Regions from separate parts of the Bariatricus sp. SGI.154 genome, predicted to be linked through region 2. Evidence: a T-box and tRNA genes for the amino acid it is inferred to sense, from the RefSeq annotation. Region 2 holds a T-box; the other holds one or more tRNA genes.
What was found. The T-box of region 2 lies ahead of ACQRBN_RS14945 (valine--tRNA ligase). A T-box ahead of a tRNA ligase gene usually reads a tRNA of that ligase, here a tRNA-Val.

Region 1 (14,978 bases), on a different contig from region 2:
ATTTCTCCTGCAGATCATTATAATATTTTCGCAGAATAAAGAATAGTATTACGGAATAGACTACCAGTGCCATGATTCCAAATACCCACATGCTGCATACCACTGCCAGAATCACGAAGTTGCACAGCACGATCTTAAGTATGGCTGCATTGCTCTTTTCACTCAGATCAATGTTCTCCAGTGAATGATAGACTCTGCCAATCCAGCCTCTCACCTTTGCTCCGGCAGCCCTTACTGTTTTTTTCATCCAGTTCCAGGCACGTATGATATATTTCCAATAATGGCACAAAAGCGTTCTTTCCTTCACATATGTGCGAATTCCCAGAATATATACATCCCTTACACATGTCGCCGCCCAATAAACTACCGAGAATATAATCACCCACACACAGAAATCAAACATGTCTGCCATGCCGTCCCGCCTTTCCAACATCCACCCAAAGTTGTTGAATAGCAGCACCATTGCCGTTCCGAGTACACCAATCACAATTTCAAACGGTGCCCGGAATACCTTCTCCCTTCCAATACTCCATGAAGGTATCATCGGATAGACAAATGCTGCCGCCGCCACAGCCAGCAACAGAAGAATCACAATATTCCCTGCCGCATCCGGCACATGATATCCCATATAATAATCGTTATCCATATACATCTGAAGATTCTCATCCGTCATAGCATAGATGTAAGTTCTGTTCTTAGGAATCTCCGCCGCATAAGTCTCCCACGTCTCTTCTCCTTCGTTATAGATCTCACGCTCCCATTGCTGATCGTCGTACTCGTTGATAATCTTACGAAGTTCAACGCTTTGATCCGCCTTATACAGACTCTGTTCAATCCTTGCATCCGGATTGCCATTCTCATCATACTCAACAACAATCCCCAACGCAAAATCCGACAGATTATTCTCTGTCACCGTCCGCTCCGAGTTGGCTGTGCTCTTCGCGACAACCTTTCCATCCTCGTTCTCTACCCGGTAATCCAGAAATGGATACAGACTTTCAAACCGCTCCATCTCCTCACTAAAATTATTATTTAGAATCTCTTTTACATTGTCCGGCACCTCTTCTCTGGCGCCTTCCGTATTATACAGAATATATCCCGCATCAATAAAATTCTTCAAGAATTCCTGTGAAGTATATGCCGAACGATTCAGATTCTCCAGCATCTTCGAACTGTCCTGATACCAGCCCCGATACTCATTCATTATGAAAAATACCGGCACCAGTATCGTCACGATCATCAATAAGATTGCTGACTTACGCTTGCTTTTCAATTTTATACCCAACGCCCCACACCACCTTCAAATATTTTGGTTCTTTTGGATTAATCTCTATCTTCTCACGGATATTTCTCACATGCACCATAATGGTATCCGTGTTCACAGCCCGTTCATTCCACACCCATTCATAGATCTCATCCGCAGAAAACACTCTTCCCGGATTCTTCATAAGCAGGAGCAGTATCTTATATTCCGTCGGCGTCATCTTCACCGGCTCGCCGTCCACCGTCACCTCCACGGCATCCTCATTCAGTTCCAGGCCGCCAATCGTATGCACATTCTCCGCCTTCTCTTTGCCGCCCAGTTTCTCCATAAACTTACGGTAACGCCGCATCTGTGAATTCACCCTTGCCAGAAGTTCCATCGGGGTAAATGGTTTCGTCACGTAATCGTCCGCCCCCATGTTAAGCCCCATGATCTTATCCACTTCGTCTGACTTCGCAGACAGGAAGATCACCGGGAAATCATATTTCTCCCTTAACTTTATGGTCATCTGGATACCATCCATCCTTGGCATCATCACATCCACAATTGCCAGATGGATTTCTTCTCTGCCTATGATCTCAAGTCCCTCCACACCGTCTGCCGCCTGATACACTTCGTATCCCTGGCTTCTCAAATATATCTCCACACCTTCGCGGATCTCCTTATCATCTTCCACAACTAATACATGAACGTCAGTTTCTTCGGAATATGTCTTGGTCCCAGCGGACCATCCATGGCAATCGCAATACTCCTTTTTCGCTCTTTCATGGACGCCAGGAGTTCCTTTAAAGTTCCTGCATTGCAGAAGCCATAGCCGATCCTGACCGCCTTTCCCCCACATTTTTCCAAAAGATACTGGATGTATTCTCCCCGCTCATCCGCGGTCACCAATACCGATACATCCGCATTCTGTCTCGCAATATATCGAAGTACCAGATTCATGGCATAACTATCCTCATGCCAGAATCCAACAATATTATGGCACGAGAAAGCCTTCGGCTGCTGCCACTCAATCTTCACCGTCTTCTCAAGAAGCCTTAAATAGCCGTAGAAAAGATGACACAACATGCTTCTTTTCATATGTTTCCTCTCCATAAGCCTCATTCCTCCATTCTCTTTCTAATGCCATCCGATAGCATCTCTCTGCCTGAAACGCAATACTGTCCATCCTGTAATCTCCTGCCGTCTTTGCAGCACCACTCCTAAGGCGTTCCATCTCCTCTGCATTCCGAAGCATACTTTCTACCCGAGTCGCGAATTCTTCCTCCGCCTCTCTGGCAAGGTATCCATTCTCTCCGTCTCTTACGATATCATTCACTCCGCAAGCCGATACCGCCACCACCGGAAGTCGCGCTGCCATAGCCTCCGCCAGCACGATTCCCTGCGTCTCGGACTTGGAGGTGAACAAAAATACATCGCTTGCGAACAGATAATCCTTTACTTCCTGATTCGGAACCTGCCCGGCAAATACCACAGCATCTGCAATCCCTAATTCCTTCGCATAGCATTCCAGCCCTTGACGCTCAGCGCCATCTCCAATCAGCATCATGCAGAAATCATTTCCCAAACGGTCCTTTAGTTTCCGTATACATCTAAGCATAAAATACAGGTTCTTCTCTTTATCCAGCCGCGATACCGTACAGAGAAGGCTTCTTCTCCCCCGCAGATAACGGCTTCTTATCTCGCCGGAACGTTTTGTATCCTCTTCATATGCATTATCTGCAATCCCCGTCGGCAACACCTTCACTGGCACCTGTATCTTCTGTTCTTCCAGGTAATCTTGCATCCCTGTGGAGGGTGCAAATATCAGGTCACATTGCTTCATGTAAGCCGCCATATAATGTGGAAGAAGTTTCTTGCCCTGCTCCCAATATCGATGTGTGACCTCCTGATCATTTTTCTTGGAGGACTTCACAAGATAATGGAGATATTCTTCGTATCTCGTATGGTAAGTATAGACGAGCGGAATCTTGTATTTCCGGCTAAGATGCATTGCCACATTGCCAATCAGCATAGGCTGGTGTACATGAATCAGGTCAAAATCCTGCCATTCGAACTCCTCCCGAATCCTTGGATCGAATATATTCGGTACCACCATTCCATTTTTCAGCCTCTTTTCATAAGAGCGATAACGGACCACATCATGCTCCCACAACTCAGTTTCCGCTTCATCATACTCCGGCGCAAAGATGCACACCTCATGTCCTCTTCTCCTTAGCCCCTCTGACAATCGCTCCACCGAGATTGGGACTCCTCCTACAAAGGGTTTATAATTATTAGTCATCATTGCAATCTTCATGTCTTTCCCCCTCTTTCTTAAGCAAAAAGGCTCCATACGGTATCCCCCAGGAAATATCCTGCCCCGACAAATACCAGATTCCACACGAACACTCCAAGCGCAGAACTTACGGTATATCTACCGAATTCCATCGAAATCATACCTGCCGGTATAGAGATCAGCGTCCTCACCATTGGTACCAGTTTCGCAATAAAAACTCCGATAGCGCCTTTTCTTCGCAGTGTATCCACATTCTTCTCAATCAATTCCTTGTGTTTTGGAAACTTCCGAATATAGAATCTTAAAAATGCTTCTCCACCCAGCCTTCCAAGAAAATATAAGATCCAGCTGCCCGTCAACCCAGCCGCTACTGAAAGTGCCAGCACCAGCTGGAAACTAATCTCACCTCTGGCTGCCCAGATACCCGCAAGCGGCATGATCACACCAGCGGGGAATCCAGGAAGATTCATATATTCAAGTAAAACTATTAGAAAGACAAATATGGCTCCATATTGGGTAAAATATTGGGTAAGTGCCTGAACTGTCATATAGAACTCCTCCTTTGCTTTCTGATAGTATAAGCATAAAGCAGAAATCTTAAGAGAGAGGGGATGAAAATCTAAAGATATTCTAAAGATGGGAATTTTATTCATGAAGAGTATATGTGGAGTGTACGTCAGAGAGGGGCAGTATGGGCGTTCGCATCCGACTCCAATCGCCTACAATCCGTAGGTTCAAAAGAGGTCTGAAATTAGGCATCGACTATAGCGGACGCAAAATCTTGATGATTTTCCGCCCACGATAGTCTGGACTTCTGTACTGGTAGTACAGAAGCCCTCCTAATTTCAGACCTCTTTTTCACCAACGGCTTGTACGGCTCTTCTACGGATACGAACGCCCATACTGCCCCTCTCTGCCTGACATTCTTCTATATGACTCTTCATGAACTGTGGGGATTCCTGGCGGGGTGCAAGGGGGAACGGTATTGGCTGGAAATGGTAGTTGCTCCTCGTCAACACAGTTCCACGCGCATCCTTCGCCAGGAATCCTCCCAATGGAGAAAGGCTTGAGATTATGGAGATGTCAGGTGAAGCAGAAGAAGATGGCTGGCTCTGAGGGCGTTAAGTAAGTGTTACAAGGCGTTAGCATAAGAATCCCCGTAGATTGGCATGAGGCTTTGACTTCACGTCAAAGACGAAAGAGTACTCGAACTGCGAAATCATCAAGATTTCGGAGTGCGTGTACTCGGTTGCCAATCTACGGGGATTCTTACGCTTACACCTTGTTAACGAAACGCCCGGTCTCAGAGCCAGCCATCTTCTTCTGCTTTACCGTACACTTTCCAAGAATCTATTTTCTTCATTAAATTCTCCAGTTACTACTTCCTACACAACTTCATTCAAGTAGATCTGTGACAGTGGAACGATCTTCTCCATCTCCCCCTTCATCCTCTCTGACATCTCCACGCCGTCTTCCAGGCAGACTTCCTCCACCGTCTTTGCTCCGAATACCAGGCTTGCAAGTGCTGCTGCCGTGATAGTGCCTTCGCTGTTCTCAGGCTTTCCTTCCATGAGCATAACACCGGAGAATTCCGTACCTGTGATCACGACACATCTATTGTTCTCCTCAATAATCGGGTCTGTTATACGGAAACATGTCCCCATGAAAGAACGCAAAGAAAGTGCCATCAGCATTCTGCGAGCATCTACGATCCTTATCATAATCTTAGGTTTTTCCATGTCCTCCTGCGGAAACCATCCTCGGCAGTCTACAATTTTGCCGTCTTTTCGATAGATTTTGAGACTGCTGCCATCACTTGCGTACTCAAGAAGCACTCTCTGATAATATGCTTCATCACGAATTGCGAATATCTGCTTATGCTCTGCCAGATATGCATTCGCGAACTCTGCCAGTTCTCTGCAGTCCTCTGCAGTCGCATTCTGAATAGTCACTTTGGACTTCTCCGTTTCCTCTCTTTCCTCTTCTTTGTAATATCTTTTGTCCTGCTCGTATACGGTTCGGAAATCAAACGGAAGATAGATGCTCTCCGATGCCGGCATCAGGAAGGTAAACGCTTCACCCGACTTATACATATCCCGAAGGGATTCCTTTAGAAGTGCTGCCATGTATCCTCTTTTTCTATATTCCTTCTGCGTCGCAACGGCTACGATATAATTGACATCTTTTTCACTGCCATTGACATACATATGATATGGATTCAGATGAAGCATAGAGCGGATTTTACCATCCTCTTCTACCACATAGATCTGATTATCCTTCGTTTTTTCCGTATAGTAATAGTCTACGAAGTTCTGACTATCCTCGTGAAAAACCTCCTCATACAGCGGTCTGCTGTCTGCGTTCTCCTGCACTTCCAATTTTCTGACTTTCATACAACTCTTCCTCTCTATTTATTACTACTTATTACTATTTATTTCCTTTTACCCATTGCCTGCAATTCATTATAGAGAAAAGCCCCTGCTCAGGGGCTTCTACTCATTCTCTTACTCACATACTGTTTCTTATCGCTATGCCACCTTACTCTGTTTCCTGCGCATGAGGACAGCCACTACAACCAGCGCATCTTCCCTCTTCAGGACCTACTGCATAACTGTAATTCGCTATGGTATCCAGGCTTGCAATTGCCTGAGATGAGATTCCTTCTCCACTTCCCGTAAATCCAAGACCTTCTTCTGTAGTTGCCTTAACATTCACCTGGCTTACTTCAATGTGTAATGCCTCAGCAATATTCCGGCGCATCTGCTCGATATGTGGTGCCATCTTCGGGTGCTGTGCAATAATAGTGGCATCAATATTGCCAATCACGTACAGTTCCTCTTCGATTAATTTCCCCACATGCTCCAATAACTTGATACTGGAGGCTCCTTTATACTGAGGGTCTGTATCGGGAAAATGCTTTCCAATATCTCCAAGTGCTGCTGCCCCAAGAAGTGCATCCATGATCGCATGCAGCAATACATCTGCATCTGAGTGTCCAAGAAGCCCTTTCTCATAGGGAATCTTAACTCCGCCAAGAATCAAATCTCTATCTTCTACCAACTTATGAACATCATAGCCCATTCCTACACGCATCGCCTACTCCTCTTTTCCTGAAATCTCTTGTCCTGAACTTATAGTATCTTCTATTTTCGTTGTTTCTATTACTTTCTCTTCTTCCTGTTCCTCCGTAATTGCTTCTGCCACACTTGGTTTGGCCGAATTTTTCTGCAAATCCTCCTCTTTGTCATCCCGCCATATATCCACATAATCATGTTTCACATATTTTTTCAATGCCTGAACGCACCATATGCCTCCCACTACCATAAAGATAATACTAATAATCAGATAGATTACATAATTATCCGGCCGCTTGGCAATCACATCACGGGCAACATCAAAGCCAATATATGCCAGATATCCGCCTGCAACGATTCTCATCATTAACTGTCCTTTTCTCATGAAACTGAATTCCTCCTTGTTCTTTCATTGCTCTTTTTCTTCTTTCTCTATATTTTCTCAGATGATATTCTTGTTTCCATCCATATTTTCTTTACATGATTTGTATTATATATGATTTCCAATTTTTTGTATATAGACTATTTTTAGAAAACAAAAAAGCCTGTAAATACAGACTTTTTGCAGTAGCGGGAACTGGATTTGAACCAGCGACACCACGGGTATGAACCGTGTGCTCTAGCCAACTGAGCTATCCCGCCATATTCTATTATTACAACATCTTCTGTTGTAATGGGACCAATAGGGCTCGAACCTATGACCCCCTGCTTGTAAGGCAGGTGCTCTCCCAGCTGAGCTATGATCCCGTTTTTTCAAGTTCCTATCTCGAACCTGCTTCGCTATTATACAATTATAATTCACTACTTGTCAACACCTTTTTACAATTTTTTTATTTTTTTCCATTTTCCATTTACATATATTTTCCAAGTAATTCCTGCAATTCGTTCAAAAGGACTAAACTTTTTTATCCAAATAGTGTAAAATATCTCAATAAGAAATTCTTGAATAAGGAGTGTCGATTATAATGAACCCAACCGTTAGTATTATCGTACCCGTATACAATGCAGAAGATACCATTTCGCGTTGTATTGATAGTATCCTCAATCAGGATTATACAGATTTTGAACTTCTGCTTGTCAACGATGGTAGCAAAGACGCTTCCGGTAGTATCTGTGATAAATATGCTGCCGAAGACTCCCGCGTCCATGTCATACACAAAGAAAATACCGGTGTATCTGATTCCCGCAATCTTGCGTTAGACCGGGCACGTGGAACCTACCTACAATTCCTGGACAGTGATGACTGGATCACTCCCAATGCTACCGGGCTTCTGGTACAAGCCGCCGAACGTTTTCACTGCGATCTGGTCATATCTGATTTCTACCGGGTAGTTGGAGAACGCGTTTCTCATAAGGGTGATATCGAAGATGACTGTGTTATGACGCGGGAAGAATTCGCTTCACACATGATTGAGAATCCTGCCGACTTCTATTACGGTGTACTTTGGAACAAATTATTTCGCAGAGAGATCATCGAACAGCATCATCTTCGCATGGATTCTGACATCAGCTGGTGCGAAGACTTTATGTTTAACCTGGAATATATCCGCCATGCAGACGTATTCTATGCATTGCAGGTACCAATCTATTATTATGTGAAGACCAAGGGTTCCCTCGCCAGTCAGGGCATGAGCATCACCAAGACCATTAAGATGAAACTCATGGTATTTGAATATTATAATAATTTCTATAAACATGTACTGGACGAAGATGATTATGAGAAGAACCGACTTCAGGTCTATCGCTTCCTGGTGGACGCTGCCAATGACGGTGCCGTACCACCTTCGATTCTACCCGGTTCTAAGAAATTAGGCGAAGAACGTAGCCTGGTATCCACAGAAGCCATAGTTGAAGAAGGCTTCCTCATGGATGACTACCGTAATCGCAAGCTTCTGGATTACTACTTGGAACCTATTGCCATCAAGAACGACCTGACTCTGGACGAGACACGATTGCTTCTGTATCTGAACCAGCCTCACCATAGCAGCAACCGCCGGGAACTCGCTGATTTTACCAATATGTCTTCCCAAAGCCTGTCTCTTCGCCTTCAAAGACTTTCTGCCAAGGGATTTCTAAAAATAGAAAACCATCGAAGCACGAAACAGTTTAACATTCTGTTCCTGCCTGCTTCTGCACCGATCCTGGAAGAAATCGATGCTGCACAGAGCCAATATGATCAGGTGCGTTTTGCTGGATTTACAGAAGATGAACTAATCCAATATGCATATTTTACTGAAAAGATCAAACAGAATATTCAAAAGCAGTTATAAACAATGTCGCAGACTGGCGAAAAACGCCTGTCTGCGACATCATACGTCGAATCATTATATCTGAATCTTATCGAATCAATCTCCTACACGATTCCCTGAGCGGTCATAGCGTCTACAACCTTCTCAAATCCTGCGATGTTAGCACCTACAACGTAGTTGCCTGCTGCACCATAACGCTCTGCAGCATCAGCCATATTATGGCAGATATTGATCATGATGTTCTTAAGTTTCGCATCTACCTCTTCGAATGTCCAGCTCAAACGCTCACTGTTCTGGGACATCTCAAGTGCAGATGTAGCAACACCACCTGCGTTCGCTGCTTTTCCTGGTGCGAATAATACGCCATGCTCCTGTAAGTACTCTGTTGCTTCTAATGTAGTAGGCATGTTTGCACCTTCTGCAACTGCGATACATCCATTCTCTACTAACATCTTAGCATCTTCTAAGTGAAGTTCGTTCTGGGTCGCACATGGAAGAGCGATATCTACCTTGATAGACCATACGCCGCGTCCTTCATGATACTCAGAATTCGGACGGTATTTCTTGTACTCTGTCAGTCTTGCACGGTTAACTTCTTTGATTTCTTTCAATGCTTCTACATCGATTCCTTCCGGATCATATACCCAGCCATTAGAATCGCTGACTGTTACGACTTTAGCACCCAACTGCTGTGCTTTCTGTGTTGCGTAGATTGCAACATTACCAGAACCGGATACTGCAACTGTCTTACCTGCGAGTTCCTGTCCGTTGATCTTCAGCATCTCCTCTGTTAAGTACAGAAGACCATAACCTGTAGCCTCAGTTCTTGCCAGAGATCCGCCGTAACTTAATCCCTTACCTGTCAGCACGCCTTCGTATACGCCTCTGATTCTCTTATACTGACCGAACATGTATCCGATCTCTCTTGCGCCTGTTCCGATATCACCTGCCGGAACGTCTGTATCAGCACCGATATATTTGCAAAGTTCTGTCATGAAACTCTGGCAGAATGCCATCACTTCTCTGTCTGATTTGCCCTTCGGGTCAAAGTCAGAACCACCTTTACCTCCACCGATCGGAAGACCTGTCAGGGAGTTCTTGAAGATCTGCTCGAATCCAAGGAACTTGATGATTCCAAGGTTAACGGATGGATGAAGACGTAAGCCCCCCTTGTATGGTCCGATTGCACTGTTAAACTGTACACGATAACCTGTGTTTACCTGAACCTGTCCCTTATCATCTACCCACGGAACGCGGAACTTGAACTGTCTCTCTGGTTCTACCAGTCTCTCAAGCAGGGCGTCTTTTCTGAATTTTTCTTCATTCGCCTCTACTACCACTCTCAATGACTCCAATACTTCTTTTACTGCCTGGTGGAATTCTGGCTCAGCAGGGTTCTTTGCCACTACTTTTTCCAGGACTTCCTCAACATATGACATACCTTTCTACCTCCTAAATGCAATTTCCTTCAAAGTGCGCCTCTATACAAAACATCCCAATTGCCTTATACAAAAAAGCGAGTAGACAAAGCCTACTCGCTCTCGACGCTTTTGTCCTTTAACATTGTAAAGGATTTCTCTATAGAACACAAGGATTTTTTTAGATTTTTTTGCATTTTATGCAATTTTTACCTTTCGTTCTTTCATTTATATCAGTTTTTCATCTATTTTCTTCATCTTTTTTAAATTATTGATGAAACAGAGTGCCATCCAAATTTCATTTTTTACTTAAAGTACTCTACTCCTGACTCGAAGATCTTCAGATCCTGCTCTCCATAGATATTCATAGCCACAGAACGTGCACGTCTCTCAGAGTGTGCCATCTTACCGAATACTCGTCCGTCCGGGCTTGTGATACCTTCAATTGCACAGTAAGAACCGTTGACATTCCACTCTTCATCCATGGTGATATTGCCTTCCGGATCACAGTACTGGGTTGCAACCTGTCCATTAGCAAATAATTTCTCAAGCCACTCTTTATTGGCTACGAAACGTCCTTCGCCGTGAGATGCCGGGTTCGTGTATACGCCGCCAAGTTCCGCTTTTTGAAGCCATGGAGACTTGTTGGTTACCACCTTCGTGTACACCATCTTGGAGATATGGCGTCCGATGGTGTTATAAGTCAGTGTCGGTGCATCCGCATCCTGACCGGTAATCTGTCCATTTGGAACCAGTCCCAGTTTTACAAGCGCCTGGAAACCATTACATACACCAAGTACCAGTCCGTCACGCTCGTTCAGAAGTTTTTCTACTGCTTCTTTCATCTTCGCATTCTGGAATGCTGTTGCGAAGAATTTTGCAGATCCATCCGGCTCATCACCTGCACTGAATCCGCCTGGGAACATGATAATCTGTGACTGGTCTATGGCTTCTTCGAATACATTTACCGAATCAATAATATCAGCAGCACTCATATTCTTGAATACTCTTGTAATCGTCTTCGCACCTGCTCTCTCGAATGCCCTGGCACTGTCGTACTCGCAGTTGGTTCCCGGGAATACTGGGATGAATACGGTAGGCTGTGCAATCTTATGGTTACAGATATAGATATTCGATGTCTCATAGAGTCCTGTCTCTACCTTTTCATCCTGCCCTGCTGCGCCGGAATTCGTTGGGAATACCTTCTCTAATGTTCCCTTCCATACTGCTTCTGCATCAGAAAGCGCGATCACAACATCTTTGTAAGCAAGTACTGGCTCTTCTGTTACTTCACCGATCACAGTATAAGTAATGTTAAGTTCACCCACCTTGTCTGCCGGAACTTCCGCAATGATATCGCCAAATGCCGGTGCGAACAGATCTCTTTCATCTACATTGTGCTCAATCTTCACACCCATTCTGTTACCGAATGCCATCTTGCTGACCGCAGATATGATACCATGTCTGTCAAGGGCATATGCAGATACGATCTTGCCACTGTGAATATCTTCTGTGAACTTTGCATACTGCTCCATCACTTTCTCGTATACCGGGATATCATATTCATCTGTCTCGATACGAAGCCATACTAATTTATTACCAGCCGCTTTCAATTCCGGTGTGATAATATCTTTTTCTGCAGCTACATCTACAGCAAATGACACCAGTGTCGGCGGAACGTCAATATCCTCGAAGGTTCCGGACATACTGTCCTTTCCTCCAATGGATGGCAGTCCAAATCCAAGTTGGGCATTATAAGCACCTAAAAGTGCTGCAAATGGCTGGCTCCATCTGTGCGGATCTTCTGTCATACGACGGAAATATTCCTGAAACGTGAATCGGATCTTGCTGTGATCTCCACCTGCTGCCACAATCTTTGCCACAGACTCTGTCACCGCATAGATTGCTCCATGATATGGGCTCCATGTAGACAGATATGGATCAAAACCATAACTCATCATAGTTACGGTATCACAATCTCCTGTAAGCACCGGAAGTTTTGCCACCATCGCCTGTGTCTCTGTCATCTGGTATTTTCCGCCATGAGGCATGAATACGGATGCCGCTCCGATAGATCCGTCAAACATCTCTACCAGACCTTTCTGAGAGCATACATTCAAGTCTTTCAGAGTCTCTATCCATTTTTCTTTTACATCTCTAACTTCTTCTCTTCCGAGAATACTGTCTTTGCGATTCGGAATATCAACTGCAACCGTTGTCTCCTGATGCGCTCCGTTAGTATCCAGGAACGCACGGGATAAGTTCACAATCTCCTTGCCTCTCCAGGACAGCACCAGTCTTGGCTCTTCTGTTACTACCGCAACACAGGTTACTTCCAGGTTCTCTTCCTGTGCATAGCCCATGAACTCATCCACATCTTTTGGATCTACAACAACAGCCATACGCTCCTGAGACTCAGAGATTGCAATCTCTGTACCATCAAGACCAGCGTATTTCTTCGGAACCTTATCAAGATCTACTCTCAGACCATCTGCCAGTTCTCCGATTGCAACGGATACACCACCAGCACCAAAATCGTTACACTTCTTGATTAATTTACTAACTTCTTCTCTTCTGAACAAACGCTGAATCTTACGCTCTGTCGGCGGATTACCTTTCTGTACCTCTGCGCCGCAAGTCTCGATAGACTCCTCGGTATGTACCTTGGAAGATCCGGTTGCACCGCCGCAGCCGTCACGTCCGGTACGTCCGCCAAGCAGGATAATGATATCGCCAGGATCAGAAGTCTCACGGATCACTGCGCGTCTTGGCGCTGCACCTAAGACTGCTCCAATCTCCATACGTTTTGCCACATAATTCGGGTGATAGATCTCTTTTACCGCTCCAGTTGCAAGACCAATCTGGTTACCATAAGAACTATACCCATGAGCCGCTTCGCGAACCAGTTTCTTCTGCGGCAGTTTACCCTTCATGGTATCTTTTACAGATACGGTCGGATCTGCCGCGCCAGTTACACGCATTGCCTGATATACATAGGTACGTCCTGACAACGGATCACGGATCGCACCACCAAGGCAGGTAGCCGCGCCACCGAAAGGCTCGATTTCTGTCGGGTGGTTATGTGTCTCGTTCTTGAAGTTCACAAGCCACTCTTCTTCTACACCATCTACTTTAATCGGAACAACGATACTGCAGGCATTGATCTCGTCAGATTCTTCCTGATCGTTTAATTTTCCTTCTTTTTTCAGTTTACGCATTGCCATAAGCGCCAGATCCATCAGGCATACGAACTTGTCCTCTCTACCTTTGAATATCTCACTGTGGTCAGCCAAATACTGCTTATAGGTCTCCTCAATCGGAGCCTTATAGTCACCCTCACCGAATGTTACATCCGTAAGTTCTGTCGAGAATGTCGTATGACGGCAATGATCGGACCAGTAAGTATCCAGTACACGGATCTCTGTCATGGAAGGATCTCTGTCTTCTTCTCCCTTAAAATAATTCTGAATATGAAGGAAATCCTTGAATGTCATAGCAAGTCCCAGGGAATCATACAATTCTTTTAACTTATCCTCTGCCATATCCTTGAATCCCTCAAAGATAATCACATCTGCCGGCTCCTCAAACTGGGTCACCAAAGTCTCCGGCTTCTCCATTCCTGTCTCTCTGGAATCTACCGGGTTGATGCAATGTGCCTTAATTGCTTCAAACTCTTCGCCAGAGATGACTCCATCTGTCCCCTCAATCACATAGGTTGTCGCTGTCTTGATGACCGGCTGCTCATCTTCCTTAATAAACTGTACACACTGTACGGCAGAATCGGCACGCTGGTCAAACTGTCCCGGCAAAAACTCTACCGAAAATACCCTGCACCCTTGCGTAACAGGAAATTCTTCTTTATACAGCGTATCCACCGGTGGCTCTGAGAAGATTCCATTGCATGCCTTCTCAAATGTATCATCAGAGATATTCTCCACATCGTAACGAATCAACACACGTACATTCGCTACATCTTTGATGCCAAGATAACTTCTCACCTCATGTCTCAGGTCATCTGCCTGTACGGCGAATCCTGGCTTCTTTTCCACATACACTCGTCTTACATCACTCATAAATCATCCTCCAATACATGAATTCTACGATTTTCTAGTTTCATTGTAACATATATTTTTTTATTATTAAAATTAATATATCTTAACCATTTTATAATCTGTTCTTATTAGTCTTGTATAAACCTTAACTATCTGCGTTTCAAACGGTATTTCATTATAATCTCCAGCATGTCATACCTCATGCTTTCCCTCATTTTCATGTGATATTCTTCTCCATACCCGAAATACACACCACAGCAGAATCAACATCACGACAAATGTCAGTCCAATTCTAATAACCATATCCGAGAAGAATCCTTCCGGCAGCATCCGGATCATATAATCCGTATCCGGATCAAAAAGCCACAGATCATTAGTAAAAAAGATCCGATGAAATATCGTAAAACACCTTGTAAAATCAATCGAAAACGCAATCGCTAGCAAAACAATGATTCCCAAGAACACACCCACTGCCACAGAATACGCCCTCGGAATCAGATACTTCCAATCTGCCTTCGTAACGATCAATATCAGAATCAACACAACCGCAGCCACCAGACACACCGTTCTCAGTTTCAATCCCCCCAAAAACAGATTCCGCACATCTGCCATATGCAGCCTGTCCTGCTCATTAAAAAAATCC
Region 2 (18,592 bases):
TGCTTGACGTGATTGAGTGGATAAAAAAGATGAATTCTTAGCAGAAATGGCTTGTCAGGAGTGTGAGGCTTCTGACAGATAAGGAGGGAATGCCATGTATGGAGAGGAAGTAAAAAAGTTACAGAGTATCATTGATGACAGCAGCAATATCGTATTCTTTGGCGGGGCAGGAGTGTCCACCGAGAGTAATATCCCGGATTTTCGAAGTGCAGATGGTCTGTATCAGCAGAAGTATAAGTATTCCCCGGAACAGATTGTAAGCCATAGTTTCTTTGTGCGGAATACAGAAGCATTTTATGAATTCTATAAAGAGAAGATGATGTTCTTAGATGCTAGACCGAATCCGGCACATCTGAAACTGGCTGAGTTAGAAGCGGCAGGAAAGTTGTCCGCTGTGATTACCCAGAACATTGATGGGCTTCATCAGGCAGCAGGAAGTAAGAATGTATTAGAACTGCATGGCAGCATTCACCGTAATTACTGCCAGAGATGCCATGAGTTCTACGACGCAGCTTATGTTAAGAATTCACAAGGAATTCCAAGATGTTCCTGCGGCGGAACGATTAAGCCGGATGTGGTATTGTATGAGGAAGGATTGGATTCCTCCATCATCGAGAGAAGCATTCGGGCAATTAGTGAGGCGGATACACTGATTATCGGAGGAACTTCGCTGGTAGTATATCCGGCGGCAGGATTCATTGATTACTTCCGGGGGAAACATCTGGTGGTGATTAATAAGAGTCAGGCAGCCAGAGAAGTTGGAGCAGAACTTACTATCGCGGCACCAATCGGACAGGTAATGGAGCAGATTACAGTATAAGGAGGGGACGGGGGTTTTTTCAATTTCCCCCGTCCCAAATTAATTTTGGGGTGTCCCTTTTTCAATTAGGGGTGTCCCCTTTTTACAATGAGGGGAATATCTCGATGCTGCGTTCTAATATTCCTTTCATATAAGCGATGGCAGTGCCGTAATTGGTCATCGGCACTCCTGCATCCTCAGCGCACTTCAGTCGGTATTTCATCTCGCGTTCATTCAGCGTACAGCCGCCACAGTGTATAATTAACTTATATTTCTTAAGATCCATAGGGAACTCCGTACCACTGGTAAATTCAAAATTCAATGATTTACCAGTATGTTTCCGAATCCAGTTTGGCAGTTTTACTGTGCCGATATCTTCACATTGACGATGATGGGTGCAGCCTTCGGATATCAGTATGGTATCGCCATCTTCCAGAGAATCCAGGGCTTTCGCTCCATTTACCACAGATTTTAGATTCCCTTTATATCTTGCAAATAGAATCGAGAACGAGGTAAGGGCGATATCTTGCGGAACATCAGCCGCCACCTGTTCAAAAGCCTGGCTGTCGGTAATAACAAGTGAGGGCTTCTTTCCAATAGATGCCAGGGTTGCTTTTAATTCTGTGTTGCGTGTGACAACAGAGATTGCGCCTGCTTCCAGAATATCACGGATAGTTTGCTGCTGTGGAAGAATCAGTCGTCCTTTTGGTGCGGCTTTGTCAATTGGGATGACCAGGACTACGAAATCAGACGGCTGAATCAAATCACCCACGATTCGAAGCCTCGTATCCTCAGTCGGGACGAGGGTGGCAATGAATTCTTTTAGTTCATGGATATTTGTATGATCGGTAGCGCTGACCCATATGATGTTGTCTGTTGAGAGGCTTTCGGAACTACTGCCGGTGTTGCTGCATAGGGCGGAATCCATGTTTTTGTCAGCCAGATCAGCCTTATTCATAACGATTACATAGGGAATGGACTTTGCTTTAATGCGATTCAGGATGGCATGATCTTCCTTTGTCATGCCTACGATGCCGTCTACAACCAGAAGCGCAATATCCGTTTTATTCAGTATTTGATAGGCTTTTTGAATACGCAGCGCGCCAAGATCACCTTCATCGTCAAGTCCGGGGGTGTCAATCATAACAACCGGACCAAGTGGAAGAAGTTCCATAGCCTTTAGTACCGGATCGGTGGTAGTTCCTTTCACGTCCGATACGATTGCAAGGCTCTGCCCGGTCAGGGCATTAATGACACTGGACTTTCCAGCGTTACGTTTTCCGAAGATTCCAATGTGTACACGTTCAGCAGATGGGGTATTGTTTAAACTCATATTAGACCTCCTTAGTCAAAAAGGGACAGGGTAATTTCAAAAAGGGACAGGGCAAATTCAATTGGGGACGGGGGAAATTGAAAAAACCCCCGTCCCCAATTGGTTTAGAATCGGAAATCCCTCCGGTTATTCTCGCGGATCAACTTCAGATTCTCCAGCACAACTGCCCGTGCCTTTTCATTCGGCACGTTCAGCACTTCTTTATCGATCAGTTTATCGCCAAGTGCCTTCGTAGCAGGTGACGCATAATCCATCAGGTACTCTTCCAATGTCATCAGTGCATTCGGATGGCAGCAGTTCTGGATCTGGCCGCTCTTGCACAGGGACATGAATCTGTCGCCTGTTCTGCCTTCGCGGTAACATGCGGTACAGAAACTTGGAATATAATCCATCTCCATCAGCCAATGTACTACTTCGTCCAGAGTACGATTGTCGATAACGTCGAACTGTTCGGATTTCTCATCTTCCGGTTCCGGCTCGCAGTATCCGCCGACGCTTGTTCTGGAACCTCCACTGATCTGGGAGATGCCAAGATGCAGTACACGCTCACGAACTTTCTGGCTCTCACGGGTAGAGATAATCATGCCGGTATAAGGTACGGCGATTCGGATACAGGCTACGATCTTAGCAAACGTGTCATCATCGATTCCGTTGGTAAATGAACTTGCATCGATATCGTCCGCATTACGAAGCCGTGGTACGCTGATGGTATGCGGACCAACACCGAAAGCAGCCTCCAGATGTTCTGCGTGCATCAGAAGTCCTGCGAATTCATAACGGTATTTGTCCAGACCAAAGAGAACGCCGACACCGACATCATCTACGCCGCCTTCCATTGCACGATCCATTGCTTCTGTATGGTAATCATAGTCATGCTTTGGTCCTGTTGGATGCAACTGCAGGTAACTTTCTTTGTGGTAAGTCTCCTGGAACAGGATGTAAGTACCGATTCCTGCTTCTTTTAACAGACGGTAATTGTCCACAGTTGTAGCGGCAATATTAATATTGACACGGCGGATAGCGCCATTTTTATGCTTGATATTGTAAATGGTGTTGATAGAATCCAGATAATAGTCCATGGTATTATGAACCGGATCTTCGCCAGCCTCCAGAGCAAGACGTTTGTGTCCCATATCCTGAAGTGCGATAACCTCACGCTTAATCTCTTCCTGACTCAGTTTCTTACGGGCAATGTGTTTATTCTTCATGTGATATGGACAGTAAGTACATCCATTAATACAGTAGTTGGACAGATATAATGGCGCGAAAAGCACGATACGGTTTCCGTAGAAATCTTTCTTGATCTGCTCTGCCAGTTTGAAGATCTTCTGATTCATCTCTTCATCCTCACAGGCAAGGAGCACAGAAGCCTCACGGTGAGACAATCCCTTGCGAAGTGCAGCCTTTTCAATTAAGGATTCGATCAGTGGCAGATTATTCTTATTCTCATCCGCATAAGCGAGTGTTTCCAGAATCTCCTCATGATTAATAAAGTCCTCAGCATGTTTTGAATTTACATCATACATAATAGTTCCTCCTTATATTTCCTTTGTATGTATTATTATTTAAAATATTCTAGACGTTTAGTGAATCTCCTCTGGCAGTAACCACCTGGTATCCAATGGATTCCATCCGGCGCTCAAGGCAGTTTCGGCATTCCGCAGCCTCATCTCCGGTGCAGATCTTATTGTCATACAGTGAGTAATCTTTGCGAACCGCCGTAGGTGACAGGTTCGGCATGACGACATTCGCCCCGGCAAGAATTCCCTGCTCCCGTCCATTTGGATGGATCGTTCCCAGTGCTGTTGTGGCAGGCAGCAGGACTTTCGGAAGCATGAGCCGGATCAGTCCCAGCATGAACAAAGTAAGCTCCAAAGTCCCCGATGCTTTATCGGCAAATGGTGTGTCGTGGTGTGGGATAAATGGTCCAATCCCCACCATATGCGGATTCAATTCGTGGATAAATAACATATCTTCCGCAAGATTCTCCGGTGTCTGGTAAGGTGATCCCACCATGAAGCCGGTTCCCACCTGATATCCGATTTCTTTCAGATTCCAGAGGCATTGCTGCCTTTTGGCGGCACTTAAGGAAGCTGGATGCAGTTTGGCATAATGCGCAGAATTGTAAGTCTCGTGCCTTAGAAGATAACGGTCTGCTCCGGCATCGAAGAATCGCTTGTAACTTTCATAGGATCGTTCTCCGAGAGAGAGAGTAACCGCACAGTCAGGATACAGATCCTTGATGCAATGTACAAGATGAGCAATTTTATCATCTGTAAAATAAGCATCCTCGCCCCCTTGCAGGACGAAGGTACGAAATCCAAGTTCATATCCCATACGGCAGCAGGAAAGAATCTCTTCTTCTGTAAGTCGATAGCGGCTGGCATTCTGATTGCTTTTTCGGATGCCGCAATAGAGGCAATCGTTGCGGCAATAATTGGTGAATTCGATCAGTCCCCGCACATAGACGTCATGCCTGTAGTACTGATGTCGTTCCTCTCTTGCCAATGCGAACAGATACTCCGAAAGTTCCGGCGTCCGCCCGGCAATCAGCCAGGTCCACTCTTCCTTAGAAAGACAACGCGCCTCTTTTAATTTATCGATCAGTTCTTTTAATCCGTTTGATTCATTGCTGTTAATCATATACCACCCCTTCGTGATTCTAAAAGAATAAGAATATGTCTCCATGACACAAAAAAAGACCTCACGCTCATGGCGTCAGGTCCTAAAAGGGTAGAAATCACCCCTACCCATTCATAATCTTCGAATCTGTCCGCCTTCTCACTCAGGTGTTGCCCTTCATGATTAGTACGTGTTAAGAAAATTATATCATAATGAAAAATCATGCACAATGAAAGTTTATGTTTTCACAAAAGAATATTGCAGAATATTTGCGAAATATATTTCGCTTGAAACAGAAGGTCATGCTATACTATATTATAATGCATATTACCAATGCAATTACGGAGGAAACAAATATGGAATCAGAACACGTAACACATAATTTCGCTCCAATTTTTGATGAGAATTCCCGGATTCTCATGCTTGGAACTATGCCGTCTCCCAAATCGCGGGAAGTTGGATTCTACTACGGGCATCCGCGCAACCGTTTCTGGAAAGTGGTATCTGATGTGTGTGGCGAAGAATTGCCGGAGACGAGAGAAGAGAAGATAGCATTTGCCCTTAGAAATAAGATCGCAGTGTGGGACGTTCTGGCCGGATGCGAGATTAAAGGTGCAGATGACAGCAGCATCCGCAATCCAATCCCCAATGATATGGATGTGATTCTTTCTAAGGCAGATATAAAAGCGATATTTACCACCGGAACCAAAGCAGCACAATTATATAAGAAATACTGTTATCCAAGTACAGGAATCGAGGCAATTCCTCTGCCCTCTACCAGTCCTGCGAATTGCCGGGTATCTTATGAGGAACTGTATACTGCATATGAGGTAATACGCAGATATCTGGGATAGCGGCGGAGGACGCTGATAGTGATGATAAATATCCGTTGGAATTCGAGCGGAGTCACAGATGTCAGCCAATGCGGTGGGCAGATATAGAACGTGAAGTGAAATACGAGAGGAGAATCACCTATGACAAGAGAAGAAAGAGTAAGCAGTCTCATAGATTATCTAAAGCATGAGGATTACGGCTATGCCGCATTGCAGGAGCCGGTGAATTATGAGGGGAAACGAAGACTCCTAAGAAGTCTGATGAATGTGCGTTTCCCAGGAGGAGCCACGGAGGAGTTCCTGCAGATGCAGGATGCGCTTTTGAAGGAGGAATTGGCAGAAAAAGGAATTGTAGGTGTGGAAGACCTTCCGGTAATCGGTGCCATCTATCCTTGTGTGGCGATTAAAAATGTGGATAAGATCTCTCTTTGGCGCGGAGATATTACAAGGCTTTCTGTGGATGCCATCGTCAATGCGGCGAACAGTCAGTTGCTGGGATGTTTTGTGCCGTGCCACGGATGTATTGACAATGCGATACATTCGGCAGCAGGAATTCAACTTCGCAATGAATGTGCAGAATTGATGGAAGCGCAGGGTCATGAAGAGCCAACCGGAAAGGCGAAGATTACCAGAGGTTATAATCTTCCGGCTAGATATGTTCTTCATACGGTAGGACCGATTGTAGGAATGGAAGTCACTGAGAAGCAGAAAGAAGAATTAAAGTCATGTTACCTAAACTGCATGAAATTGGCAGAGAAGAAGGGGTTGAAGTCGATTGCATTCTGCTGTATATCTACGGGGGAATTCCATTTTCCTGGGAAATTAGCGGCGCAGATAGCAGTAGAGACGGTGGACAGATATCTGTCTTCATCGGCACTTGAACGGGTTGTGTTCAATGTATTCAAGGAAGAGGATTTTAATATCTATAAGAAATTATTCCGGTAAGATAAGAAAGGGAGTTTGCAATATATGGAGAATCTAATATTCAGTCTCAATGCGACAGTCCCGGTTTTCCTAATGATGATACTGGGACTTCTCTTCAGGAAAATTGGATGGATCGACGATGTATTCGCATCCAAGATGAACAGATTCGTCTTCACTGTTCCTTTGCCAGTATTAGTGTTTAGTGACCTGGCGACGGTGGATTTCAGTCAGGTATGGAATATGAAGTTTGTGCTGTTCTGTTTTGGAGCAACGATCATAAGCATTGCCATATCATCCGCTCTATCATTCTTTTGGAAGGACAAATCAATTCAGGGAGAATTCATCCAGGCGTCCTACCGCAGCAGCGCAGCGCTTCTGGGAATTGCATTCATCCAGAATATCTACGGAACAGCGGGAATGGCTCCGCTTATGATCATTGGAAGTGTTCCGCTTTACAATATCATGGCTGTACTTGTGCTGTCTCTTTTTAAGCCGGGACAGAGCGGGCTGGATAAAAAGGTAATCAAGAAGACACTGAAAGGAATCGTGACGAACCCTATTATAATAGGAATTGCGACAGGTCTTATCTGGTCAGCGCTTAAGATTCCGATGCCGCCGATTGTGGCGAAGACCGTGTCCAGCATCGGAGGAGTAGCAACACCGATGGGGCTGATGGCGATGGGAGCGACATTCGATATTAAGAAGGCATTTGCCAAAGTAAAACCTTCTGTAGCAGCGGCATTCATTAAACTGGTGGGCTTCTGTGCCATCTTTCTTCCAATTGCGGTGCGATTCGGCTTCCGAGAGGAGGAATTGGTAGCGATTCTGGTGATGCTTGGTTCAGCAACTACGGTAAGCTGCTTTGTGATGGCGAAGAATATGGGACATGAGGGCATACTGTCATCAAATGTTGTGATGCTGACTACTTTGTTCAGTGCGTTTACGTTGACAGGGTGGCTGTATATTTTGAAGTCTATGGGATTCATCTAAAGAGACTCTTAAGAGTTTCTGAAATTCCATTCATTTACCTTGACAAATCCCCTCCCGATGGCTATTATATTCAATAGTTCAAAAAACAAAGGCATTGAAGAAGAGGAGTACGCATAAGTTCATTCTGACAGAGAGAGCGGCCCACCGGCTGAAAGGCGCTTAAGAATCGAGATGCGGAAGGTAGCTTCGGAGCTGGATGGCTGAACCTTAAGTTACATATATGTAGATGTGACTTGTGATAAGGCTAGGTTGTCCCGGAGTCGTTCCCGTTAAAGAATATGATGAGATATGTAGAGATTGCTTCTATATATAGAATAAAGGTGGTACCGCGATATACTCGCCCTTTACAGAACAGTGTAGAGGGTGCTTTTTTATACCCTCAAATGTGAAAAAAGTGTGATTTGCGATGAGGAGGAAAACTATGAGCCAGAACTTGGAGACAACCTACAATCCAAAAGAGATTGAATCAAAACTGTATGAGAAATGGTGTGAGAACAAGTATTTCCACGCCGAAGTTGACAGAAGCAGAAAACCATTTACAACCGTTATGCCGCCGCCGAATATTACCGGTAAGCTGCACATGGGTCACGCATTAGATAATACATTGCAGGATATCCTGATCCGTTATAAGAGAATGCAGGGCTATAACGCACTGTGGGTGCCTGGAACAGACCACGCTGCCATCTCCACAGAGGTGAAAGTAACCAATCAGTTAAAGGAAGAGGGCATTGATAAGAAAGAATTAGGTCGTGAGAAGTTCTTAGAGAGAACTTGGCAGTGGAAGGAAGAATACGCAGGAACGATCGAAGGACAGCTTAAGAAGTTAGGCGTATCTTGTGACTGGGACAGAGAGCGTTTCACGATGGACGAAGGATGCTCTAAGGCAGTAGAAGAAGTATTTATCAAGTTATACGAAGAAGGATATATCTACAGAGGCTCCAGAATCATCAACTGGTGTCCGGTATGTAAGACTTCTCTGTCTGATGCAGAGGTTGAGCATGAGGAACAGGAAGGACATTTCTGGCATATCAAGTATCCAATCGTAGGAACGGATGATTATCTTGAGATTGCAACTACACGTCCGGAGACGATGCTTGGTGATACGGCAATTGCTGTACATCCGGATGATGAGAGATATAAAGATATCGTAGGCAAGAAGGCGATTCTGCCATTAGTAAACCGGGAGATTCCGATTGTTGCAGACTACTATGTAGACAAAGAGTTCGGAACCGGCGCGGTTAAGATCACGCCTGCACATGACCCGAACGACTTCGAAGTTGGAAAGCGTCATAACCTGCCAGAGATCAACATCATGAATGATGATGCAACGATCAATGCAAATGGCGGCAAATATGCTGGTCTTGAGCGTTACGAAGCAAGAAAGATTATGGTAAAAGATCTGGAAGAGCAGGGATATCTTGTAAAAGTAGTTCCACATTCTCATAATGTAGGAACTCATGACAGATGCCACACAACCGTAGAGCCATTAGTAAAACAGCAGTGGTTCGTAAGAATGGAAGAGTTGGCGAAACCGGCAATCGAGGCAGTAAAGAATGGAGATCTGAAGTTCGTACCTGAGAGATTCGACAAGATCTACCTGCACTGGCTTGAGAATATCCGTGACTGGTGTATCTCCAGACAGATCTGGTGGGGACACAGAATCCCGGCATATTATTGTGATGAGTGTGGCGAGGTTGTAGTATCAAGAGGCATGCCGGAGAAATGTCCGAAGTGCGGATGTACACATTTCACACAGGATGAGGATACGCTGGATACCTGGTTCTCTTCTGCATTATGGCCATTCTCAACGCTTGGCTGGCCAGAGAAGACGGAAGATCTGGATTATTTCTACCCGACCGATGTACTGGTAACCGGATATGATATTATCTTCTTCTGGGTAATCCGTATGGTATTCTCAGGATATGCACATACCGGAAAATCTCCGTTCCATACCGTATTCATCCACGGACTTGTAAGAGATTCTCTGGGACGTAAGATGAGTAAGTCACTTGGAAATGGTATTGATCCGCTGGAGATTATCGACCAGTATGGTGCAGATGCGCTTCGTATGACGCTGATTACCGGTAATGCGCCAGGTAATGATATGCGTTTCTATAATGAAAGAGTAGAAGCAAGCCGTAATTTTGCCAACAAGGTATGGAATGCATCACGTTTCATCCTTATGAACCTTGGAGATAAAGAACTGACAGAGCCTGTAGATCTTGAAGCGCGTCCAAGCGACAGATGGATCTTATCCAAATGTAATAGCGTAGTAAAAGATGTAACCGAGAACATGGATAAGTTCGAACTTGGTATTGCATTATCCAAGATCTATGATTTCTTGTGGGATGAGTTCTGCGACTGGTATATCGAACTTGCAAAATACCGTATCTATCATGCAGATGAGGATGCTGCAAGTGCTAACGATGCGCTGTGGACATTAAGAGAAGTACTTAAGAAGTCTTTGAAACTGCTGCATCCATATATGCCATTTGTAACGGAAGAGATCTACAGCAAACTGGTACCGGAAGAGGATTCTCTGATGATGTCCCAGTGGCCGGCATATGATGAGAAGTGGAACTTCCCGGTTGCAGAGAATATCGTAGAGCATTATAAAGAAATCATCCGTGGCGTTCGTAATGTACGAGCAGAGATGAATGTACCGAACTCCAGAAAAGCAACGGTATATGTCGTATGTGAAGACCGGAAGTTGTGTACAGGGCTTGCATTCTTAAGTGATTCTGCGAAGATGATGGCAGCAGCGAATGAATTCGTGATCCAGAATGATAAGACGGGAATTGCTGATGATGCAGTATCCATCGTTGTACCGGATGCAACCGTATACGTTCCGTTGGAAGAGTTGATAGACTTTGAGCAGGAGATCGAGCGTCTGACCAAGGAAGAGAACCGTCTTGCAAAAGAGATCGCGCGTGCGAATGGAATGTTGAACAATGAGAAGTTCGTAAGCAAGGCTCCTGCAGCAAAGGTACAGGAAGAGCGCGATAAACTTGAGACATACAAACAGATGATGGCTCAGGTACAGGAGCGGTTGGAAGGTCTGAAATCTAAGCAGGCATAAATATAGTAGTTACAGATCAATCAGTCATAAGCAGATCAGCGTAAGGGGATATTATGAAGAAAATTCATGTAAAGAAGCCTGATGTGAAAGGGGCAGTTCACAAACTGAAGAATCTGAAGAAAGAAGATGTGAAAGCGTATTGGAAGGCGAGGAGAGAGCGCCGTGCGAGAATCATAGAAGAACGCCGTAACAGCGCATTTGCCAGAAAGATGAAACCGGTATATCAGTTCATGAACCGGTTCTCGCTGGTGTTCCATGCGCTTCTGGCATGTATCATTAACTTCGCGATTGAAGCAATCTCAAGGCATTCCGCAATTGAAGCGTGGGATTATATGACAGGGACACCAGTGGTGTTCCTGTACAATGCGTTTATGATCTTCATTACGTTTTCGGTGGTGTATCTGTTCAAACGGAGGATATTTGTCCGCATTATTATTAGTGTCTTGTGGATGGCGCTTGGAGTTGCCAATGGATATATGCTTATGAAGCGTGTGACGCCTTTCAATGCACAGGACTTTAAGGCGGCAAAGGAAGGACTTTCGCTGATTACGAATTATTTTAATGGCTTTGAACTGATTATTGTGGGTGTTGGAATCGCAGCCGTCATTATCTGGGTAGTCTCCATGTGGAGGCGTGGCGGACAGTATGCCGGCAAGGTGCGCCGTGTGTGGGCTTTGATCGGAATCGGTATCTGTGCTGTGCTGTATGGTTTCGTCTCGGATATGGCGGTTGAAAAGAGAGTCGTATCCACTTATTTTGGAAATATCGCTTTTGCATATGAAGATTATGGATTGCCGTATTGTTTTATGGCGAGTGTATTCAACACCGGAATTACGGAACCGAATACCTACAGTAAGGAGACAATTGCTGAGATTACCAACAATGGCGAGATGGCGAAGAATGAGACAGGGCGTTCTGAGGAAGAACTGCCGAACATCATCTTCGTACAGTTAGAGTCGTATTTTGATGTGGATGAGGCGGAGTTCTTTACTACATCGGGGGATGCGTGCCCGAATCTCCATGCGATGTATGAACAATATTCTTCCGGGTATTTTAAGGTGCCGTCTGTAGGAGCGGGTACGGCGAATACAGAGTTCGAGGTGCTGACGGGTATGAATCTTCGTTACTTTGGACCGGGAGAATATCCGTATAAGACGGTGTTAAAGAATCAGGTCTGTGAAAGTGCGGCGACAGCGCTTAGTTCATTGGGATATGGAACACACGCACTTCATAATAACGGCGGTAATTTCTACAGCCGTGCAAGAGTATTTAACAATACTGGATTTGACAGTTATACAAGCAAAGAGTTCATGAATATTCTTCAGTTGACGGAGAATGGATGGGCGAAGGATGATATTTTGATTCAGCATATTATGGATGCTATGGATACCACGGAGCAGCAGGATTTTGTATTTACGATCAGTGTACAGGGGCATGGCGATTATCCGGAAGAGAAGGTGCTTGAGAATCCGAGGATTACGGTAGAGGGAATCGAGGATGAAGCACTGAGGAATAAATGGGAGTATTATGTGAATCAGGTTTACGAGATGGACGAATTCGCCGGCAATCTGGTGAAGACATTGGAAGAGAGAGGAGAGCCGACGGTAGTTGTATTCTATGGCGACCATCTTCCGACGATGGGATTGAAGGCAGAGGATCTAAAAGGACGTTACCTGTATAATACGAATTATGTGATCTGGGATAATATCGGACTTAAGAAAGAAGACCGTAATATTCCTTCTTACCAGATTATGGCGGATGTTCTGGATCGTCTGGATATTCACTCAGGTACGGTGTTTAATTATCATCAGGAGAGACGAAAGACGAAGAACTATCTGGCGGACTTAGAACTTCTGCAGTATGACATCCTCTATGGCGGACAGTATGTGTACGGAGGCGACCAGCCGATTACGGAAGGGCACATGGTAATGGGTGTCCGGGATGTTACGCTTAAGAATATTGTGCCTCACCTTAAGAATGGATACAGTCTGTATGGAGAGAATTTTACCAAGTCAAGCAAGGTCTATGTCAATGGTGAGAAGCAAAAGAGTTCGTTCCTTAATAATACCAGAATTGATCTGTCGGAGACGGAACTGAAGGATGGAGATGTGATCGTGGTCAGCCAGGTAGGCTCAAGCAATACGATTTTCCGCAAATCAGATGAGTATATCTACCAGGAGGGCGAACTGATCCTGCAGGAGGGAACTGCGACAGATAAGACCAGATCCTGGGTAGAGCAGGCAGATGAGGAAGAATAGAATGATAACAACATATGAAGAGGCAGTAGCCTATATTGAGGAGATTCCCAAGTTTACCAAGAAGCATAGGCAGGAACACACCAAAGAGTTCCTAAGACGGCTTGGGAATCCGGCATTCGACCGGAAGATCATCCATGTGGCAGGAACCAATGGAAAAGGTTCGGTATGTGCATATCTTAAGGCGATTTTGATGGCTGAGGGGAAGAGAACGGGGTTCTTCACTTCCCCTCATCTTGTATCTGTGAATGAGCGGATACGGGTGGATAACGAACAGATTGACAATGAGACATTCTTTCATGTGTTCCGGCAGGTGTTGGAAGTTGTGGAGGAAATGGAAAACGAAGGAGTGGAGCATCCTTCGTATTTTGAATTTCTGTTTGGAATGGGAATGAAGGCTTTTTCTGAAACGGATGTGGAATATATTATATTGGAGACAGGGCTTGGCGGACGGCTGGACGCGACGAATAGTGTGGAGCATCCGGCGCTTACGATCATTACCTCCATCAGCCTGGATCACACGGATATCCTGGGAGATACGATTGAGCAGATTGCTGGTGAGAAGGCTGGAATTATCAAGCGTAATGTGCCGATTTTCTATGATGGAAGCAATCCGAAAGCCTCAGAGGTAATTCGTCAAAAGGCGCAGGAATTGGAGGCACCCTGCAGAGAAATATCGAAAAATGCGTTCGAAATCCGAGAAGTTAACTGGAAATATATTGCATTTTCACACGCGAATGCGTATGATAAAGATGTTATATTTCAAGTGCCGATCTGCGGATGCTATCAGGCGATGAACGCAGAGATTGCGCTCCAGGCAGCGGAATATCTTCTGGAAAATGAGACGATTCATATAGAACGCTGGAGGGAGGCTCTTAAGTCCCTTCACTGGGAAGGCAGAATGGAAAGGGTTGCCCCACATCTGACGATAGACGGCGCCCATAATCCTGGAGCAATCGAAGCATTTGTAGAGAGCATGAAGGCGCTTGGGGCTGATGAAAGTGGCAGATATGTCATCGTATTTTCGGCGGTAAGTGATAAGAAATATGAATGGATGATCGAATATCTGTGCAGGAACCTGAATGCAAATGCATACATTGTAACAGAGATAGAAGATGTGAGGCGGGTTCCGGTACAGGATCTGGGACGCGCATTTGAAAAATATACGGATGCGAAGGTTATCTGTAAAGCGAATCTGGAAGATGCGCTTCAGGCAGCCCGGGCAGAGTGCGGGGAAGATGGAGAGATCTATTGTATCGGTTCTCTGTACCTTGCGGGAATGGTAAAAAAGCTACTGGAAGGAGGCAGTTACCATGCTTAATTTTGAAGAAGAATTGAAGAAGTTCCAGCCAAGTCTGGAAGTAGAAGAGATAGAAGATGCTGTCTATCAGGAGGACATCACGGATATGACAGACATATTACGAGAGATGATCGAACAAACTAAGTAGATGAAGGGGCATAAGAGGGTAGTATATGGATTATACAACAAAACTGTCATACCAGTCCATGTACTGGTATAATGACGGATTGAAGAAAGCGAATATCCGGGATCTGTCCGGCGCAATCACGTCTTTGAAGAAGAGTTTACAATATAATAGAGCGAATATTGCAGCCAGGAATCTGCTTGGACTTGTGTATTATGGACGAGGAGATGTGGTAGAGGCGCTTGTAGAGTGGGTATTAAGTAAGAATTTCCAATCTCATGAGAATATCGCCAATTACTATATCCAGAAGATCCGGGAGACTCCGGGAGAACTGGAGATGATCAATCAGGCAATCAAGCGGTATAACCAGGCGCTGGGATACTGCTATCAGAATGGCGAAGATCTTGCAATCATCCAATTGAAAAAGGCGGTGGCGGCACATCCTGATTATGTGAAGGCACACCAGCTGCTGGCACTTCTGTATATGCATACGGAGCAGTATGGGAATGCAAGGCAGTCCATCCGTACGGCTCATAAGTTAGATACGACGGATGATATTACGCTTCGCTATATGCATGAATTGAACCAGATCCGCAAGGCGCGGACGGCTAAATTAAAAGAGAATGAGAAGAAAGAGAAGCACACAGTTACTTATAATATCGGAAATGAGACAATTATTCAGCCGGTGTCTTCCAGTTACAAAGATAATGCTGGGTTGCATACGGTTGTAAATATTGCATTGGGTGTTGTGGTAGGCGTGGCTGTTATGTGGTTCCTGATTATGCCGGCGCTTAATTCCACAAGACAGGAGAAAGTGAACAAGCAGACGGTAGAGTTCAGCGATCAGATTGCTACTCAGACGGCGCAGATTAGTGCGCTTAAGAAAGAACTGGAAGAATACCGCTCTACCAGTGAGGAGACGCAGAATGCCCAGGCAACGGCAGAGTCAACCCAGAGCAGTTATGAGATCGTAATGTCCATTGCATCTCACTATCAGGCAAAAGACATGAGCGATTCGGCGATGCTGGAACAGTTGCTTCAGGTAAATGCAGATTCACTGGGAACCGTAGGAAGAGAGACTTTTGATGGAATCACTTCAGAGTTGTACCCAAGAATGTGTGAGGACCTGTACTCTACATCCCAGAAGAATTACGAGGTTGCTAATTATGAGACGGCGATCAGTAATCTCGAGCAGGTTATGAAGATGGATGAAGGATATAGTGACGGAGGAGCCATGCTTCTGCTGGCACAGTCTTATGAGAAGAGTGGGGAGCAGGATCAGGCGAATCTGAAATATCAGAAGATATTAGAGGCTTACCCGGATACGGAGGCTGCGCAGGCAGCACAGGAGGCATTGGATGCCCAGAATGGAGAGGGCGGGCAGGAAGAATAGAACATCATATAAGGTTATTTACGAAAGAGAAGGATATGCAGAGGATTGCATATCCTTTTCTTGTATCATAGGAAACTTCGTTCCCTATGATACAAAAACCCTCCGGGAGGATGCGCACTCGCACAAAGAGGTAGAATGTCGCAGGCGACTGTGCTCGGCGCGGGAATGTGCTTTGCACATTCTATTAAAAAAAGATAGAGAATATTAAGAAGAAGGAGGAAGAATATGAAATATCAGGTACAGGAGAATTGTCTGACTGTGTTTTTGCCTTATGAGTTGGATCATCATAATGCAGAGGAGATTCGGAGGGAGTCGGATCATCTGATAGAACATAACCATATCAGGTATGTGATCTTTGATTTTGCTGACACGAATTTTATGGACAGTTCAGGAATTGGCGTGATTATGGGACGTTATAAGCGGATCTATATGCTGGGAGGAGGGGTGTGTGCAGTGCATGCGAATGAAAGAATGAAGAAGATCTTAACCATGTCAGGAGTAACCAAAATAATGCAGATATATGAGGAGGAAGAATAGATGGAACATACCAATGAGATGCAATTAATCTTTGACAGCCGCTCATCTAACGAGTCATTTGCCCGGGTAACGGTAGCGGCATTCATGACGGCGCTGAATCCAACGGTAGAAGAAGTGTCGGATGTGAAGACGGCGGTATCGGAGGCGGTGACCAATGCCATTATCCATGGATATGAGAATGAGGTACATAACATCTGGATTCACTGCCGTACGGAAGGAAAGACGCTTTATCTTGAGATCCGGGACGAGGGAAGAGGAATCGAAGATGTCAGTCAGGCTATGGAGCCGCTCTTTACCACGAAGCCGGAACTGGATCGTTCCGGAATGGGTTTTTCTTTTATGGAGGCGTTTATGGATCACCTGGAAGTGATATCCGCTCCGGGCGAGGGCACAACGGTAAAGATGGAAAAAACAATTGGAAAAGGACGTAGATTATGGACCACACAATCGCTTTGATTCAGAAGTCTCACGAAGGGGATGAAGAAGCGAAAGCACGATTGGTAGAGGAAAATGCAGGTCTTGTCTGGTGTATTGTGAAACGATTCTATAACCGGGGCGTAGAGGCGGAGGACTTATTCCAGGTGGGGAATATCGGATTGTTAAAAGCGATTGATAAGTTCGACCTGTCTTATGAAGTGAAGTTCTCGACGTATGCCGTGCCGATGATCTCAGGAGAGATCAAGCGTTTTCTAAGAGATGATGGTATGATCAAGGTAAGCCGTTCCCTAAAAGAACTGGCTTACAAGGCATATCTCTGCCAGGAGAAACTTCAGGAGCAGTGGGGAAGAGATCCGACGATCACAGAGATTGCAGAGCATCTGGGGGTAGACAGAGAAGAACTGACCATGGCGCTGGATGCCAGTGGAGACATTGAATCCCTGCATAAGCCAATTTACCAAAAAGAAGGTCAGGAGATTCGGCTGATGGACAAGCTGCCTCAGAAGGAAGGGGAAGAAGACAGGATCTTGAATCATATGCTTCTTACACAACTTTTGAATTATCTGGATAAGGATGAGCGAAGGCTAATCTACCTGCGGTATTTTGCAAATCAGACGCAGACACAGGTGGGAGAAGAACTTGGAATATCTCAGGTTCAGGTATCAAGGATGGAAAAGAAAATATTAAAAAATCTGCGAGAGCGAATATAGCAGGCATACCATGTATATTTTCCTGAAAACCATCCATACTAATCCGCAAAAGGAATAAAGAAGGTGGAAAGTATGGATGATGCAAGGAAAAAACTCAGGGTATGCCTGATTTTTGTCGTGGCAGTGGCGATTATATTCGGCGTAATCTATTATTTTAACGATATAAAGGGGAAGGGCAGTGTAAGTGAAGGTACACTGGTCAGGAATGAGAAGATAGTGCCGGATGAGGCTGGTCTGCTAACATGTGCCGGCATACTGGATGAACTTCAAGATGGACTGGAAGGCAGGGGATAGGCATGGCAGCAAATGGTGATACGGTCTATATTAAGGCGGATAGGGATGTTGAGGTGACAAAACCAGAGGTTATGCTAGGGGATGTAGTGAAGATGGAATGCTCGAATCCATCTGTAGTTCCCAAGTTAAATACGCTGAAGTTGTTAAAATTCCATCACACAGATAACAAACACCAGAATCGAACCGCAGTTTCCATATTAAAAGTAATCGCGTGTATTCATGAAAAATATCCCAATATAAATGTGGAGAATATGGGAGAGACTGATTTTATTGTGACGTACGAGGAACAGCAGTCGGCGGGCGGAGCCTTGCATGTGGCGAAGATGGTTGGCGTGGTTGTCATCAGTTTTATAGGAGCCGCATTCTCTATTATGGCATTTAACAATGATGTTGATGCCACTAAGATGTTTGGTCAGATCTACGAATTGATGACGGGGCAGAAATCCGATGGATTTACCATACTGGAATTAACCTATTGTATCGGACTGGTCATCGGAATCCTGACGTTCTTTAATCATTTCGGCAAGAAGAAATTGTCGGTAGACCCAACGCCGATGGAGGTGGAGATGCGCCTGTATGAGAACGATATTCAGACGACTCTGATTGAAACATATTCCAGAAAGGAGAAAGAACTGGATGTGGGTAGCACAAATTCTACTGGCACTCATCGGACTTAGCGCAGGCATGATCGTAGCAGGTGGCCTGTTCTCATTCATCAGCGGACTTGGAGTAATCTCCGACTTTGCTGACAGAACTCATACAGGCGAGCATATCCTTCTGTATGAAGACAGCGTAGCACTTGGAGGGATTATTGGGAACATCATCTTTATCTATCATATCGCCATCCCACATGGAACCTGGCTTGTTCCCTTTTTCGGTCTGTTTAGCGGAATTTTCGTGGGATGCTGGGCGATGGCGCTTGCGGAGATGCTTAATGTCTTTCCCATATTCATCCGCAGAG

Region 1: it encodes a tRNA-Val, which carries the amino acid that the T-box ahead of ACQRBN_RS14945 (valine--tRNA ligase) is inferred to sense. The anticodon was not compared.

The regions. Positions count from the first base shown of each region.
Region 1 covers NZ_JBNPMC010000017.1:1,454-16,431, reverse strand. Annotated here, with positions in the region: gene ACQRBN_RS09280 (sensor histidine kinase) at 1-1,285, opposite strand, end outside; gene ACQRBN_RS09275 (response regulator transcription factor) at 1,257-1,910, opposite strand; gene ACQRBN_RS09270 (DUF374 domain-containing protein) at 1,943-2,344, opposite strand; gene ACQRBN_RS09265 (glycosyltransferase) at 2,292-3,563, opposite strand; gene ACQRBN_RS09260 (DedA family protein) at 3,581-4,090, opposite strand; gene ACQRBN_RS09255 (GNAT family N-acetyltransferase) at 4,928-5,935, opposite strand; gene ispF (2-C-methyl-D-erythritol 2,4-cyclodiphosphate synthase) at 6,081-6,635, opposite strand; gene ACQRBN_RS09245 (hypothetical protein) at 6,639-7,001, opposite strand; tRNA gene ACQRBN_RS09240 (tRNA-Met) at 7,185-7,258, opposite strand; tRNA gene ACQRBN_RS09235 (tRNA-Val) at 7,291-7,363, opposite strand; gene ACQRBN_RS09230 (glycosyltransferase) at 7,582-8,886, shown strand; gene gdhA (NADP-specific glutamate dehydrogenase) at 8,970-10,304, opposite strand; gene ACQRBN_RS09220 (phosphoribosylformylglycinamidine synthase) at 10,589-14,356, opposite strand; gene ACQRBN_RS09215 (TIGR01906 family membrane protein) at 14,528-14,978, opposite strand, start outside.
Region 2 covers NZ_JBNPMC010000042.1:11,864-30,455, forward strand. Annotated here, with positions in the region: gene ACQRBN_RS14905 (HAD family hydrolase) at 1-41, shown strand, start outside; gene ACQRBN_RS14910 (NAD-dependent protein deacylase) at 95-820, shown strand; gene hydF ([FeFe] hydrogenase H-cluster maturation GTPase HydF) at 903-2,132, opposite strand; gene hydG ([FeFe] hydrogenase H-cluster radical SAM maturase HydG) at 2,237-3,658, opposite strand; gene hydE ([FeFe] hydrogenase H-cluster radical SAM maturase HydE) at 3,708-4,775, opposite strand; gene ACQRBN_RS14930 (DNA-deoxyinosine glycosylase) at 5,111-5,608, shown strand; gene ACQRBN_RS14935 (protein-ADP-ribose hydrolase) at 5,729-6,532, shown strand; gene ACQRBN_RS14940 (AEC family transporter) at 6,557-7,501, shown strand; T-box leader at 7,587-7,849, shown strand; gene ACQRBN_RS14945 (valine--tRNA ligase) at 7,923-10,580, shown strand; gene ACQRBN_RS14950 (LTA synthase family protein) at 10,634-12,838, shown strand; gene ACQRBN_RS14955 (bifunctional folylpolyglutamate synthase/dihydrofolate synthase) at 12,840-14,156, shown strand; gene ACQRBN_RS14960 (hypothetical protein) at 14,149-14,283, shown strand; gene ACQRBN_RS14965 (tetratricopeptide repeat protein) at 14,309-15,652, shown strand; gene ACQRBN_RS14970 (STAS domain-containing protein) at 15,878-16,189, shown strand; gene spoIIAB (anti-sigma F factor) at 16,190-16,645, shown strand; gene ACQRBN_RS14980 (SigF/SigG family RNA polymerase sporulation sigma factor) at 16,624-17,337, shown strand; gene ACQRBN_RS14985 (hypothetical protein) at 17,410-17,631, shown strand; gene ACQRBN_RS14990 (stage V sporulation protein AA) at 17,634-18,308, shown strand; partial or broken gene ACQRBN_RS14995 (stage V sporulation protein AB) at 18,268-18,592, shown strand, end outside.